2 regions of the Caulobacter sp. GW821-FHT05F04 genome follow, and region 2 is predicted to be linked to the other one. Evidence: riboswitches for the same ligand, from Rfam matches in the RefSeq annotation. Region 2 holds a riboswitch; the other holds the start of a gene.
The links. A riboswitch is a leader RNA that binds a small molecule or an ion and turns the genes downstream of it on or off. The one in region 2 is predicted to bind glycine.
Positions count from the first base shown of each region.

Region 1: linked by a shared signal. The riboswitch ahead of AC07R7_RS11245 (TonB-dependent receptor domain-containing protein) and the one ahead of AC07R7_RS04760 (TonB-dependent receptor) in region 2 are both predicted to bind glycine.

Region 1 is NZ_JBWKSF010000003.1:527,171-534,248, forward strand. Features, by position in the region: gene AC07R7_RS11220 (AraC family transcriptional regulator) at 1-218, opposite strand, end outside; gene AC07R7_RS11225 (cupin domain-containing protein) at 290-637, opposite strand; gene AC07R7_RS11230 (sensor histidine kinase) at 994-2,370, opposite strand; gene AC07R7_RS11235 (response regulator transcription factor) at 2,367-3,035, opposite strand; gene AC07R7_RS11240 (ABC transporter substrate-binding protein) at 3,124-4,155, shown strand; glycine riboswitch at 4,421-4,509, shown strand; glycine riboswitch at 4,513-4,604, shown strand; gene AC07R7_RS11245 (TonB-dependent receptor domain-containing protein) at 4,735-7,078, shown strand, end outside.
Region 2 is NZ_JBWKSF010000002.1:73,007-80,084, reverse strand. Features, by position in the region: gene AC07R7_RS04760 (TonB-dependent receptor) at 1-1,962, opposite strand, end outside; glycine riboswitch at 2,246-2,360, opposite strand; gene AC07R7_RS04755 (divergent polysaccharide deacetylase family protein) at 2,652-3,833, shown strand; gene AC07R7_RS04750 (RNA pyrophosphohydrolase) at 3,856-4,344, shown strand; gene AC07R7_RS04745 (alpha/beta hydrolase) at 4,368-5,789, shown strand; gene AC07R7_RS04740 (alpha/beta fold hydrolase) at 5,847-6,596, shown strand; gene sugE (quaternary ammonium compound efflux SMR transporter SugE) at 6,593-6,916, opposite strand; gene AC07R7_RS04730 (hypothetical protein) at 7,049-7,078, opposite strand, start outside.

The DNA.
Region 1 (7,078 bases), on a different contig from region 2:
TCGAAGGCCTGGGCGGTCGACCGACTGCGTCCGAGCAGCAGCTGATCTAGCGCGTAGCCGCCGGCCTGGCCTTGGAAGTGGTCTACGTCGCCACCGATCCGGACATCGAACATCACGCTGAGGGCCTGGGCCCAGCGCACCGTGGCCTCCCGGATCGACATGCCGCGCGAGTCGAAGAACGAACCTTGAACTTTCTCTTCTGGATTCTGTTGGCTCATGTCTCGCCTCAACGCGAAAAGCAGCGCTTTGTCCAGACCGGCGGCCAAGCGTGCTAGGGCAGGCGCACGCCCTATTTGATCTTGAGCAGGAAGCGCTTGTGGACGGCCTCGGTCACCTTCCACACGCCCTTGTGGTGAGCTTCGACCGCGAAGGCGTCCCCGGCCTTGACCACGACGGTCTCACCGCCGTCCGGAGTGATCTCGATCCGGCCTTCGAGCATCACGACATACTCGTAGTAGGAGTATTCGGCGCGCAGGGTCCCGGGCGTGCAGCGGAACGTGCCCTCGACCAGCGAGCCGTCCCCGGATTGGTGCTCAAACCAGGTCCACATCGTCGGTTCGCCTTCCAGGACCGTCCATCCGGGCGAGATCGGCGTGATCGGATCCCCGATTTCGGGTGTCATGCGATGAATGCTCAAGGGGATCCTCCTTCTGATGATTCAAAGGATAGCAAAAACTATTGTAATGGCCAGGGGTGAAACGTCAGGCTGGCCGTTCCGTGGAGCGATTGGCGTCACCTGGTTTCGCCGCGCCTGACCTCAACGACTCGGATTTCAGGTCCGAGGCCAAAGGCCCTGGCGCTGTCCGTGTCCCAAGGCGCCGGATCTGGAATGGCCGCCAGAGTGTCCCTCGTCAGCCGGATAAGCTGGGCATGGGGAGACTCATCGCGCCGGTGAGCATGGCGAGCCAGGATGAAGCCACTCCTGCTCCTGCCATCCGCCTGATCGGCGCTGTCGCCAGCGCCCGCTCCCGACGCTACGGCGTCTCCTTGATGCTATCCCGCGGGGAAGCGAAGGTCGGCGACCAGGCCCGGCCTGGGATGGCGGGCGCGCAGTTCGAGATCGATGTCCAGGCGCCGGGTGATCGAGCGCACGATGGCCAGGCCCAGGCCCGCGCCGGTCGACCCTTGGCCCGCGCTCCCCCGGTTGAAGGGCGCGAACACGTTGCGCAGCGCGTCTTGGTCCAGTCCGGGGCCGCGGTCCCAGATCACGACCCTGGGTCCGTCTCCGTCCATCCTGGCGACGATACGCACCTTGCCCCCGCCATAGGCGCAGGCGTTGAAGACCAGATTGCGCAGAACCTCGCCGATCAGCACCGCGTTGCCGCGCGCGAGCCCCAGATCGGCGGGCAGGCGCGTCAGCAGTTCGACCTCGGGAAACGCGCGGGCGGCTTCGACCTGGATCGTCTTGAGCAGGGCGGCGAGATCGGCCTCGCCATCGGCCGCGGTCGCCTCCGAGCGGGCCAGGGCGAGGAACTGCGTCAGCACCTGGCGCAGGTTGGCCGCCGCGTCTCGCGAGTCGCCCAGCAGGGCCTTGTCGCGCGGCGTGGCGGCCGAGCGCTCCAGCAGGGCGAGGTTGGCGACGATGACCGACAAGGGCGTGCGCAACTGATGGGAGGCGTCGGCCGAGAAGCGCTCCAGCGCGCGGGTGAAGCGCTCCAGGCTGCTCATCAGGTGGTTGAAGGCTTCGACGGCCGGCGACAGTTCGGCGGGCGTGTCGGCGGCGTCGATCGGCGCGAGGTCCGGGCGCGAGGCCTGGGCGCGGCGCTTCAGATCGGCCGTCAGGCGGCGCAGCGGCGCCAGGCCCCAGCCGACGGCCGGCACGACCAGAGCCGCGGCCACGGCGACCAGCAGCACAGGCAGGCCGATCAGCGTCGAAAGCAGCTCGCGCACGCTGGCGCGACGGGAGTCGAGGCTTTGGGCCACCGCCACCACGACGGGCTCGCGCACGCCGGGCACCATCACCGTCGACTGGGCGATACGCACCTCATAGCCGCGCATCTTCGCGTAGCTGAAACTGGTCTCGTTCGGCGCGGGCGCGGGTAGGAGAGGGAGGTCATCGTAGCCGGTGACCAGGCGCGAACCCTGGCGCACCGCGTAGAACACCGCGTCGCGCTCCGGACTGTCCAGCAGGGCCAGGGACCAGGGCGGCAGGGCCACCTGGGCCTGACCGTCCCGCACGCCGATCTGGGCGACGATCGAGGTCACGGATCCGGCCAGCAGCCGGTCGGAAGACTTCTCCACGACCGCGCGGGCGGCCAGGGCGCCGGCCAGGGCGAGCGCCGCGCCCAGCAGGGCCAGGGGGACGACCTGCGCCAGCAGCAGGCGCCCGACCAGGCTGGGACGGCCGCCCTTCCAAGGCCTGGCCTTCATGGGTCGATCCGGTAGCCCACGCCCCGCAGCGTACTCAGGCGCGGGCCGTCCGGCGCCAGCTTGCGTCGCAGTCGGCCGACATGGACGTCCAGGGCGTTGGGCGAGGGGGCCTGTTCGTCGGGAAACACGTCGGCGGCCAGGCGGTCGCGCTCGACGACCCGGCCGGGACGCGCGGCCAGGGCCTTCAGCACGGCCCACTCGCGCGGGCGCAGGTCCAGCCGCCGCTCGCCGATCCAGGCCGCGCCGGCCTCCCAGTCGCAGACCAGGGCGCCGACATGGGCCGTCCGGGTGGCGTAGCCGCCCTTGCGCCGCGCCACCGCCCGCACCCGGGCCACCAGCTCGAACGGGTCGAACGGCTTGAGCACATAGTCGTCCGCGCCCATGTCCAGGCCGGCGATGCGATCGCGCACCGCGTCGCGCGCGGTCAACATGACGATCGGGGTCAGCACGCCCTCGCGGCGCAGCCGGCCCAGGATCTCGAAGCCGTCGATGTCGGGCAGGCCGATGTCCAGGACGACGGCGTCGAAGTCGGCCCCATGCGCCAGGGCCAGGGCCAGGGCGGCCTCGCCGGTTTCGGCGCAGACGGGCTCGTGCCCTTCGCTCTCCAGCGTCGCGGTCAGGGAGCGACGCAGAGGCGGATCATCCTCGACAACCAGTATCTTCATCGGGGATGTAGGAACCGAACACGCAGGGGAGATCATCATCCGACGCCGATTGTCTCATCAGGTCAAGAGACGCGGGGCGCTAGCGATCGTGGCGGCGCTGGCCCTGGCGGCCGCGCTGGCCGGCTGCGCGCCGAAGTCGATCGGACAGGCGACCAGCGGCTGGGATATTCGCGCCGCGGAGCGCGAAGGCGAGCTCGTCGTCTATCTCAACACCGATGTCCACCAGGTGATTGGCGAGGGCTTCCGCGAGCGCTTTCCCAAGATCAAGGTCCGCTTCGTCGAGTTGGCCGCCAAACCGATGCAGGCGCGCCTTATCGCCGAGACGGACGCGGGCGCGCCGGTCGCCGACGTGGCCTGGAGTTCGTCGATGGACATCCAGGTCAAGCTGATCAACGACGGCTACGCCCAGACCTATCGCAGTCCGGAGGCCAAGGGCCTGCCGGCCTGGGCCGTCTGGCGCGACCAGGGCTTCGGCGTGACGGCCGAGCCGATCGTCTTCGCCTACAACAGGAAGGCGCTGAAGGAGTCGGAGGTGCCGCGCAGCCACGCCGAGTTGCTGGCGGCCCTGCGCGCCGACCCCGAACGCTGGCGCGGCAAGATCGCCATGTACGACCCCGAAAAGAGTGGGGTCGGGTTCATGTACCTGTCGAGCGACCTGCAGGCCTATCCGGACGCCTGGGCGTTGTATGACGCGTTGGCCAAATCGGAGCCGGGCCTGTTCGTCCCGGGCGCGCCGCTGCTGACCAGCCTGTCGGGCGCGCACGATCTGGCCTACGACATGAACGGCTTCTACGCCGACTGGTGGGCGCGCCATCGCAACGCCGACATCGGCTATGTCGTGCCCAGCGACTATCACCTGTCGCTCTCGCGCGTGGCCTTCATCACCCGTTCGGCGCCGCATCCGAAGGCGGCCCGGCTGTTTCTGGACTATCTGATGTCGGACGAAGGGCAGAGGCGACTGGCCCAGGCCAGGTTGACGCCGATCCGTCCCGCCGGCGGCGCGCCGGCGCTGGGCGCGGCCGGCCGGCCGATCCGTGTCGGTCCCGCCCTACTGGCCAATTTCGACCAGGGGCGGCGCGCCGAATTGCTGGCGCGCTGGAAAGCCGCCCGCGACCGTTGATGTTGCCTAAATATAGATCAAAATCTGCCTGAAAAATCATCATTTTCGGACAGTTTCACGAAAGCTTGGCGGTTTTTGCCGCTGTGTTCGATGAGCCCAAGCTGTCACCGACCTGTCACCTTCGCGGATCGCGCGGCGACGGACGAACGCGCGTCGTGCCCACCGGTTGAGCTCAGGGGGATTCCTTTCGTCCTCATCGCGCGCCGGGCAACATTGTACCGGATTTCGACGCTTTGACGCGATGGGGCGAGCCGGTCGTACTGGCCTGGCTCTCGCGGAAGAGATCGGGTCAGCCCGACGCCGAAGGCGCAACCGCCCCGGAAACGCTCAGGCAACAGGGACCGCAGAGCACGAGGACGCTGGAAAGCAGGACCGCTCCACAAGTGAGCGGCCTCGCCGAAGGAGCAAGGGCGCGACCGCGTCTGAATCTCTCAGGCCAAGGGACAGCGGGGGCAGAGGAACCGCCTGGCGGAGTCCGGGAAGGCGCACGTCTTTCCGAGCGCCGCGACCGACGCGACCGAACAAGCGGGCGCGCGGGAGAGAGCGACTGTCGACTGCTGAAACATAGGGGATCTTACCTTGACTCTTTCACGCCAAACTCGCCGGGGACTGCTGCTGGGTTGCAGCCTGGTTCCCGCCGTCCTGGCCCTGCACGGCGCCGCCTTCGCCCAGGACGCCGCCCAGGGCGCCGCCAAGACCGACGACACCAGCGTCGGTGAGATCATCGTCACGGCCTCGCGCATCGACCGCGCCGGCTTCGAGGCGCCCACCCCGACGGTGCGGGTCACCGCCCAGGACCTGAGCGTCGGCGCCCGTCCGAACATCGCCGCGGCCCTGAACGACCTGCCGCAGTTCCGCGCCACGACCTCGGCCCAGACCACCGGCACCAACACGGGCGCGGGCAACGCCCCGGTCGACTTGCGCGGCCTCGGCATCAGCCGCACCCTGGTGCTGCTGGATGGCCGCCGCTTCTCGGGCGACAATGACCTGAACCTGATCCCTAGCGTCCTGACCAAGGGCGTCGACGTCGTGACCGGCGGCGCTTCGGCCGCCTGGGGCTCCGGCGCCGTGGCCGGCGTGGTCAACATCAGCATCGACCGCACGTTCACCGGCCTGAAGCTGGGCGTGGAGGCGGGCGAGTCCTCGTACCATGACGCCAAGCAGGTCCGCCTCGAGGCGGCGGCGGGCAAGAGCTTCGCCGACGGCCGCGGCCACTTCGTGATCGGCGGCGAGTACATCGACAATGACGGGGTCATCCCGAAGAACAGCCGGCCGAACATCGGCCGCTGGGCCACGGTGTCGAACGGCGCGGGCCGCTTCATCCTGGCCCCCAACGTCGGCTTCTCGAACGCGGCCTACGGCGGCCTGATCATGTCGGGCGTGCTGAAGGGCCAGGCCTTCAATCCCGACGGTAGCCTGCGCACCTTCAACGCCGGCACGGTGATCGGCACCAACTCGGTCGGCGGCGAAGGCCCTTCGAACGACGACCTCTCGCCCCTCGTCACGCCGCAGAAGCGCTACGCCGCCATGGCCAGCGTCACCTACGACCTGACCGACAAGATCAAGATGACGGCCGAGCTGCGCCGCTCACGGATGTGGAACAACTACATCTGGTTCGGGGACCACAACCGCGGCAACCTGACGATCAAGTCGGACAACGCCTATCTGCCGACGGCGGTGAAGTCGGCCCTGGCGGCGGCGGGACAGACCTCGTTCACCATGGGCCGCTTCAACACCGAGGCCTATCCGACGATCGACTTCGAGCGCGTCTCGACCCAGGGGACTATCGCGTTCGACGGCGCGTTCGGCGACGGCTGGCGCTGGAGCGCCTACTACAGCCACGGCGAGAACGAGAACAATATCGACACCCCTGGGTTCTTCCTGACCCAGAACTACGCCAACGCCGTCGACTCGGTGATCAGCCCGACCACCGGCCAGCCGATCTGCCGGGTCGCCCTGACCAACGCCTCGACCAACTGCGTGCCGATCAACCTGTTCGGCCAGGGCGCGCCCTCGAAGGCGGCGCTGGACTATGTGACCGGTACGCCCAGCCAGCGCGAGACCAGCAAGCTGGACGTCGGCGGCTTCAGCTTGCGCGGCGAGCCCTTCAGCCTGCCTGCCGGCCCGGTCTCGGTCGCCGTCGGCGCGGAGGCCCGCAAGGAGTCGGTCAATCGCACGGTCGGCGCCCTGGACGCGGCCAAGGCCTTCACCACCTTCAGCTTCTCGGCCATGGCCGGCGACTACAGCGTCAAGGAGGCCTTCGCCGAAGTGCTGGTGCCAGTCGTCCGCGACGTGCCCGTCTTCAACAAACTTGAAATCAACGCCGCCGCGCGCGTCTCCGACTACAACACCACCGGCTCGATCTGGTCGTGGAAGCTGGGCGCCACCAACGAGTTCTTCCCGGGCTTCCGGGGACGGATCACCAAGTCGCGCGACATCCGCTCGGCCAACCTGAACGAACTCTTCACCACCAGCACGACCGGCTACAACACCATCGTCGACCCGAAGACCAATTCCAGCGTCTACGTGCTGACCAATGGCGGCGGCAATGCGAACCTGACGCCCGAGACGGCCAAGACCTTCACGACCGGCTTCGTCTATTCGCCGCCGGCCCTGCCGGGCTTCAACATCTCGGTCGACTATTTCGACATCGACATCGACAACGTGATCACCACGGTCTCGGCGCAGGACATCGTCACGCGTTGCGCCAACGGCAATGCCGACATGTGTTCGCGGGTCACCCGCGACGCCACCGGCGGGATCTCGCGGATCGTCTCTACCTATGTCAACCTGGCCAACTACAAGACCGACGGCGTCGACGCCGAGATCTCGTACGCGACCAATCTCGACCGCCTGATCCCCGACGCGCCCGGCCGCATCCGCGCCCGCTGGCTGATGACCTGGGTCAACAGCCTGACCACCA
Region 2 (7,078 bases):
GACGTTGGCGTTGAAATAGGCCTTGCCGGCGAAGATCTCCGGCTTCCACTGGCCGCTGAACTCGACGCCCTTGGCCTTCACCGCCCCGACGTTCTGGTAGAAGGTCTCGGTCGTGCCGCCGCCGCCGGGCACCAGCGAGGCGAAGGCCTGCAGGCGGTTCTTGAACTCGGTCTGGTAGGCCACGATCGAGGCGTTGAACGTCTTGTGGTTGGCGCGGTAGCCCAGCTCCCAGTTGGTCGAGGTCTCGGGATCGGGGCCGGCGACGGTCGGGCTGGCGGCCGAGAAGATGTCGTCGGCGCCGCGCGGCAGGGCCATGTTCTCGGAGTACGAGGCGAAGATCTGGTCGCGGCCGGTCACGCTGTAGACCGCGCCGACCTGGGGCAGGAAGCTGTCCTTCCAGTTGTCCTTCAGGATCGGGTGGCGGCCGTTGATGTAGTCCAACGGATTGCGATAGCCGGCGATCTTGTAGTCGATGTCGGTGGCCTTGAAGCCCAGCTCCAGCTTCAGCTTGGCGTCCAGCAGGGTGACGGTGTCCTTGACGAAGAACTGCTTGGTCTCGCGCAGCGACTTGTAGTCGCGCTGGGCGTGGACCCGCTCGTTGAACAGCGGCTTGCCGTCGGGATTGCCGTTCTCGACGTTGTAGCGGTTCTGGGTGCGGTGATAGTCGTCGTTCTCCAGCCAGAGGCCGGCCTCGATCTTGTTGAAGCCGAGGCGCCAGGCGACCTTGGCGGTGACGCCCTTGCGGATGCCGTCGATGCCGGAGAGGCCGTACTGGATGCCGCGCGGGGCGACGATGCCGGCCACCTTGCCGACCTCGGCGTCATAGCTGGACTTAGAGGTCGAATAGGCCTCGGGCGAGACGCCGTAGCCGCCCTTGTCCTCGTAATAGGCCGTGGTGGTCAGGTCGAAGTTGTCGGTGATCGGCGTGTTCAGCGTCAGGCCGTACAGGTGGTCCTTCCGCTTGTTGACCGCGAACTTGTAGTACTGGGCGTAGTTGGCGTTGGAGTACGGCACCCCCGCCACGGCTTCCGGCAAGCTGCCCGTCGGGATCGACAGCGGCGTGCCGAACGGAACCGAGGTGGGCACCGCGCCCAGATAGGCGAAATAGCGCCCCTGGCGGCCGAACACGTCGCCCGCCGTTCCGGCGTACTGAGCCTTGGTGATCGACGGGCTGTCATAGTCGAAATAATCGTTGTGGACGGTCTGGAAGCTGATGTCGCCGCCGTTGGGCAGGTCGTACTGCAGCTTGCCCTCGTAGTGCTTGCGATCGATCGTGCCCGGGCCGCGCCACAGGTCGCCCTTGATCCAAGAACCGCTGACATAGCCCGACAGCGGACCCACCTTGCCGGATTCCAGGCGCAGGAAGGTGCGGCGCAGGTCGTCGCTGCCGAAGGTCTGGCTGATCGCGCCGCCCATCTCCTCCGACGGGGCCTGGGTGAAGTAGTCGACGATGGGTCCCAGCGAGGCATAGCTGGGCAGGGCGACGTCGCCGGCCCCGGCCGAAGCGGTCACCCGCAGCAGGTTCTCGTTGTCGACATAGCGATAGATCGGGCTGCCGCCGAACTGGTCGCTGCGGCCCATCGGGATGCCGTCCAGCAGGAAGCCGATCTGCTGGAAGTTGAAGGCCCGCACCGAGACCGAATTGCCGAACTCGTACATGCCCAGGGCGTCGTTGGCCTGGACGTTGAAGCCCGGCAGGCTCTCCAGCATCTTCAGGCCGGTGATCCCCGCCGGCGCGGACAACAGAGCCTCGCGGGTGATCGAAACGGTGGCCGTGGCGTGGTCGGTGCCGATGGCGACGCTGGCTTCCGACAGGCGCTTTCCGGTCACCACGACGGTTTCCAGTTCGGCCGCCTTGTCGGCTTCCTGGGCCAGGACCGGCGTGGCGCTTCCCAGAACCGAGGCGGCGAGCAGCAGCGCCCTAAGACGAACGGCGGCGTGTGCAGGTATGCGAGTGGTCATGACTATCCCCGATCATTTTGACCAGGGCAACGTCATCAACGCCTCATCGCAGGTAAACTAAGAATTTCTCGGATCGCATCCACATAATCACAAAGTGGAAACGTTACGCATCCATGTTCGATTTATGAACACTTTGAATATATTCATATTATATATCTAACAGATATCTCACGAAAGTCGTGCACGACGATCGCGTTCATTGCATTTGGCTATATCGATATGGAAATACCTAGATCTGCATTGGCGCACGCGTGGGTCTGAGCGGGCCGGGACGGCTCGCCTTCGCACCCCCGCTGTCCTTGGGCCTGAGAGATTCAGCGCCCCGCCTCCGATGGACGGGCGGTCGCCTTGCTCCTTCGGCGAGGGCGTTACGCGCCCTGCTTTCCAGCGTTCAACATCTCGCGCGGTCCTTCTGCTTGAGCGTTTCCGGGGCGGTTTCGCCTTCAGCGCCGGGCCGGGGCCCGATCTCTCCCGCGAGAGGACTCCAGGGAAGGAGCCGGGGCCGCGCCCGTCAACCGATCAGACCGCCCGTGACCGCACTCAGCGTTCAACGCCTGCGGCGATTGCAGAAAACGCCAATTTCAGCGGCGCCCGCGTCGCCGCGCCGCGGCCAGAAGGTCATCAGAACGCCATACGGCCATACCTCGTTAACCATATATTCGAAGCTTGCCCGCTAGCCTTAAGAGGTCATGGCCGTATCCTTTTCGCGTAAGCCCGCCTATGCCGCCGCCGCGCCCGCTCCGGGCGGGTCCGGCGACCTGCGCGCCAAGCTGATGGCCGCGGTCAGCAATCCCTTCATCGGCGCCAGCGGCGCGGCCTGCCTGTTCCTGGCCTCGCTGGCGACGCTGGTTCTGATCACCAGCGACCCGCACGCCGGCTCGCCGGTGATTCGCCTGGAGCTGACCAAGATCGGCGCCACCAAGAACGCGCCGGAGGGCTGGCGCGAGGGCTTGGGCGGCGAGGATCCGCACGGGGCCGAACTGGCGCCCGGCCAGTTGGACCTGTCGGCCAATCCCTTCGCCCCGGTGAAGCCCGAAGAGGGCAAGGCGCCGGCCGCCGAGGGCCTGCAGAACCTGCCGCCGATCCAGCAGGGCCCGGGCCTGGCCCAGGCCCCGATCGCCGGCCTGACCGCGCCGGGCCCCGGCGGCGGCCCTCTGCCGATCATCGGCGCCGACGGCCGCACCGCGGCCGAGGCCTATGCTCGCCCCTTCACGCCCAACGGCCGCCCCAAGGTGTCGATGGTCATCGGAGGGCTCGGCCTCAACGCCCAGACCACCCGCGCGGCGATCGAGACCCTGCCGGGCGAGATCACCCTGTCCTTCGCGCCCTATGCCGAGGGCCTGCAGGGCTGGATCGACCTGGCCCGCGCCCATGGCCACGAGGTGCTGCTCGAGACCCCGATGGAGCCGGCCGACTATCCGGCCAACGATCCGGGTCCCTACACCCTGATCGCCGCCAACAGGCCCGAAGACACCGTGCGCAAGCTGGAATGGCTGATGTCGCGCGCCACCGGCTATTTCGGCCTGTCGAACTATCTGGGCGCCCGCTTCGTCGACAACGACCAGGCGATGGCCACCTTCAACGGCGTGCTCAAGTCGCGGGGCCTGGCCTTCGTCGACGACGGCCTGGCCGCCCGCCGCGCCGGCCCGATCCCGCGCGCCTCGGCCGACCGCGTGATCGACGACGAGCTCTCGGCCGGCGCCATCGACACTCAGCTCAAGGCCCTTGAGACCGGCGCGGCCGGTCGCGGACAGGCGCTGGGCTCGGGCTTCGCCTATCCGGTGACGATCAACCAGGTGCGTATCTGGGCCGCCGGCCTGCAGGCGCGCGGCATGCAGCTGGCCCCGGCGTCAGCCCTGGCGCACCGCTAGAACTCGTGGAAAAAGGCTCGGCATGACCGAGCTCGACCATCCCAAGCACCGACCGAACGTCGGCGTCGTCCTGTTCCATCCGGACGGCCGCGTCTGGCTGGGTCGCCGCCACAAACAGCCCCCGCCCTACAACTGGCAGTTCCCGCAAGGCGGGGTCGACGAAGGCGAGGACCTGGAGGCCGCCGCCCGGCGCGAGCTGGCCGAGGAGACCGGCGTCAGCTCCGTCGAACTTCTGGGACGCACCGAAGGCTGGATCACGTACGACTTTCCGCCCGAGGTGCTGGCCAACGAGAAGCGCTCGCGCGGCTGGCTGGGGCAGAAGCAAGTCTGGTTCGCCTATCGCTTCATCGGCGACGAGGCCGAGATCGATCTGGAAGCGGACGCGCACGTCGAGTTCGACGCCTGGAAATGGGGCAGGCTCGACGAAGCACCCGAACTGATCGTACCCTTCAAGCGCGGGGTCTACGAAGCTGTGGTCGCCGCGTTCCAGGAGTTCGCGCGCGGCGGCTGATCTCCCGCGCTGGGGAGTATCGAATGGCGAATACGGTCCTGCTGATTCACGGCTATGGCTGCGCGGGGGACGTCTGGGGTCCCGTCGCCGCGCGGCTGAAGGCCGAAGGCTATCGCGTGGAGGCGCCGACCATCCGATCGGCGGTGCGCACGGTCGAAGGTCCGCGCGCGGGTCTGGTCGGCCTCTCTCTGGCCGACTATGTCGCCGAGATGAGCGCCCTGGCCCAGACCCTGGCCAAGGAGACCGGCAAGAAGCCGCTGGTCTTCGGCCATTCGATGGGCGGGCTGATCGCCCAGAAGGTCGCCGAGGCCGGCCACGCGTCGGCGCTGGTGCTGTTCGCCCCGGCCTCGCCGGCCGATGCGCGCGGCAAGCCCAAGCTCTCTCCGGTCTTCACCTTCCTGAACATGGCCCTCCGATCCAAACCCGAGACCCGGGCGGGCAAGATGTGGAAGACCGGCTTCAAGTTCGGCGTCATGAACGCCGTGCCGGCCGAGCGTCACGACGCGCTCTACGCGACGATGGTCTATGACAGCGGCCAGGCGCTGGCCGACCTGGCCTGGCCGCACAAGGACGTCCACAAGACCGCCTATGTCGACGAAACCAAGGTGACCGTGCCGATCCTGATCAATGCCGGCGCCCTGGACCGCACCACGCCGCTGGACGACGTCCAGCGCCTCGGCCGCAAGTACCCGCAGGCCGACCTCAAGATCTATCCCAACAACGCCCATTATCTCATAGACGAGCCCAACACGATGAAGATCCTCGACGACGTGATCGCCTGGCTGACGGGCAAGAAGCAAACCCCGGCCACGACGGCGGCTCCGGCCCCCGCGCCCGCCCCGGCTCCGGCTCCGGCTCCGGCTCCGGCTCCGGCTAAGCCGCCCGAACCCGCGCCGACGCCCGCGCCCGTGAAGGCGGCGGAACCGACCCCGGCTCCGGCTCCAGCTCCGGCGCCCGCGCCGACCCCGGTGGCGGCGGCTCCCGCCCCGGCGGCCGAGAAGCCCGCGCCGAAGAAGGCGGCGGCTCCCAAGGCCGCCGCCAAGCCGAAGGCCGAGGCGAAACCCAAGGCGCCGGCGAAGGCCGCGCCCGCCAAGACCGAGGCCGCGCCGAAGCCGGCCGCGAAGGCTCCAGCCGCCAAGGCTCCGGCCAAGGCCGCCGCCGCGCCGAAGCCCGCCGCCAAGGCCGCTCCGGCCGCCAAGCCCAAGGCCCCCGCCAAGCCGAAGGCCGAGGCCGCTCCGGCTCCCGCCAAGGCCGCCGCGCCGAAGGCCGCTCCGAAGGCCGCGGCCGCGAAACCGGTCGCCGCCAAGGCCGCGCCCAAGGCTGCCGCTCCCAAGGCCGCCCCCGCTCCGAAGGCCGCTGCTCCGAAAGCAGCCGCCGCGCCCAAGGCCGCCGCCAAAGCCCCTGCGACAAAGACGGCCGCCAAAACCTCGCCCAAGGCGAAGTAGAGCGTGTAGGCTGCTCCCCGCCGGCTGCTTCGTCGGCGGGGTTTCTTTAGGGCGTTCATGCGCGCACCCGTGATCATGGTCCACGGCGCCTTCTGCGGCGGCTGGACCTTCGACGCCTTCCGCGCGCCGTTCGAGGCGGCGGGTCATCGCGTGCTGACGCCCGACCTGATCGGTCATGACGGCCAGAGCAGCGCCGCCGGTGTCTCGATGAGCGACTACGCGCGCCAGATCGCGCGCCTGATCGAGACCTGCGAGACGCCGCCGATCGTGATCGGCCACTCGATGGGCGGCCTGGTCGCCCAGATGGCCGCCAGCCGCGCCAAGGCCGCCAAGCTGATCCTGCTGGCCCCCTCCGCGCCCTGGGGCGTCTCGGGCGCGAGCCTGGAGGAGGCGGTCTCGGCCGTCAGCCTCTACAGCCTCGGCCCCTACTGGCTGCAGGCCATCGCGCCGGACTATGGCGTGGTGCGGCGCTACAGCGTCGACCGCCTGCAGCGCCCCGAGCGAAAGGCGATCTTCGCCCGCATGACGGCCGAGAGCGGCCGGGCCCTCTGGGAAACGCTCAATTGGTGGCTGGACCCCTTCATGACCACCTCGGTCTCGGCGCCGGGCTGTTCCGTGCTGGCGATCGCCGGCGGCCAGGACGTCATCCATCCGCCCGCCACGGTCCGCCAGACCGCCGCGCGCCTGGGCGGCGGCGTCGAGGTGTTCCCCGAGATGAGCCACTGGCTTCCCGGGGAGCCGGGCTGGGAAAAGGTGGCGGAACGGTGCCTGGCGTTTATCGCTGACGAAGGCCGGGCAGCGGCTTAAGCCGTCGGCGAGAACACCTTCAGCCCCAGGATCCCGGCCACGATCAGGCCCAGGCAGACGAGCCGGGCGGCCGTCGCCGGCTCCTTGAACAGCACGATGCCGACAATGGCCGTGCCGACCGCGCCGACGCCGGTCCAGACGGCGTAGGCCGTGCCCAGAGGCAGGGTCTTCACCGCCCAGCCCAGCAGCCCCATGGACAGCACCAGGCTGACCGCCGTCAGCGCGATCGGGATCGGCTTGGTGAAGCCCTCCGTGAACTTCAGGCCCACGGCCCAGCCCACTTCGAAGACGCCGGCGATGAGGAGAATGATCCAGGCCACGACGAGCCCCTTTCCTGAAAAGGTGGGGTCGTCCCCGGACAATCGGCCTTCGCGAAAAGCAAAAGGCGCGGGGGTCGTCCCCCGCGCCTCGCCTAGATAGATCGCGCCGCCCCGAAGGGCAACCAACGGGCCTTAGCGGCTGGTGGTGCTGTAAAGGATCTG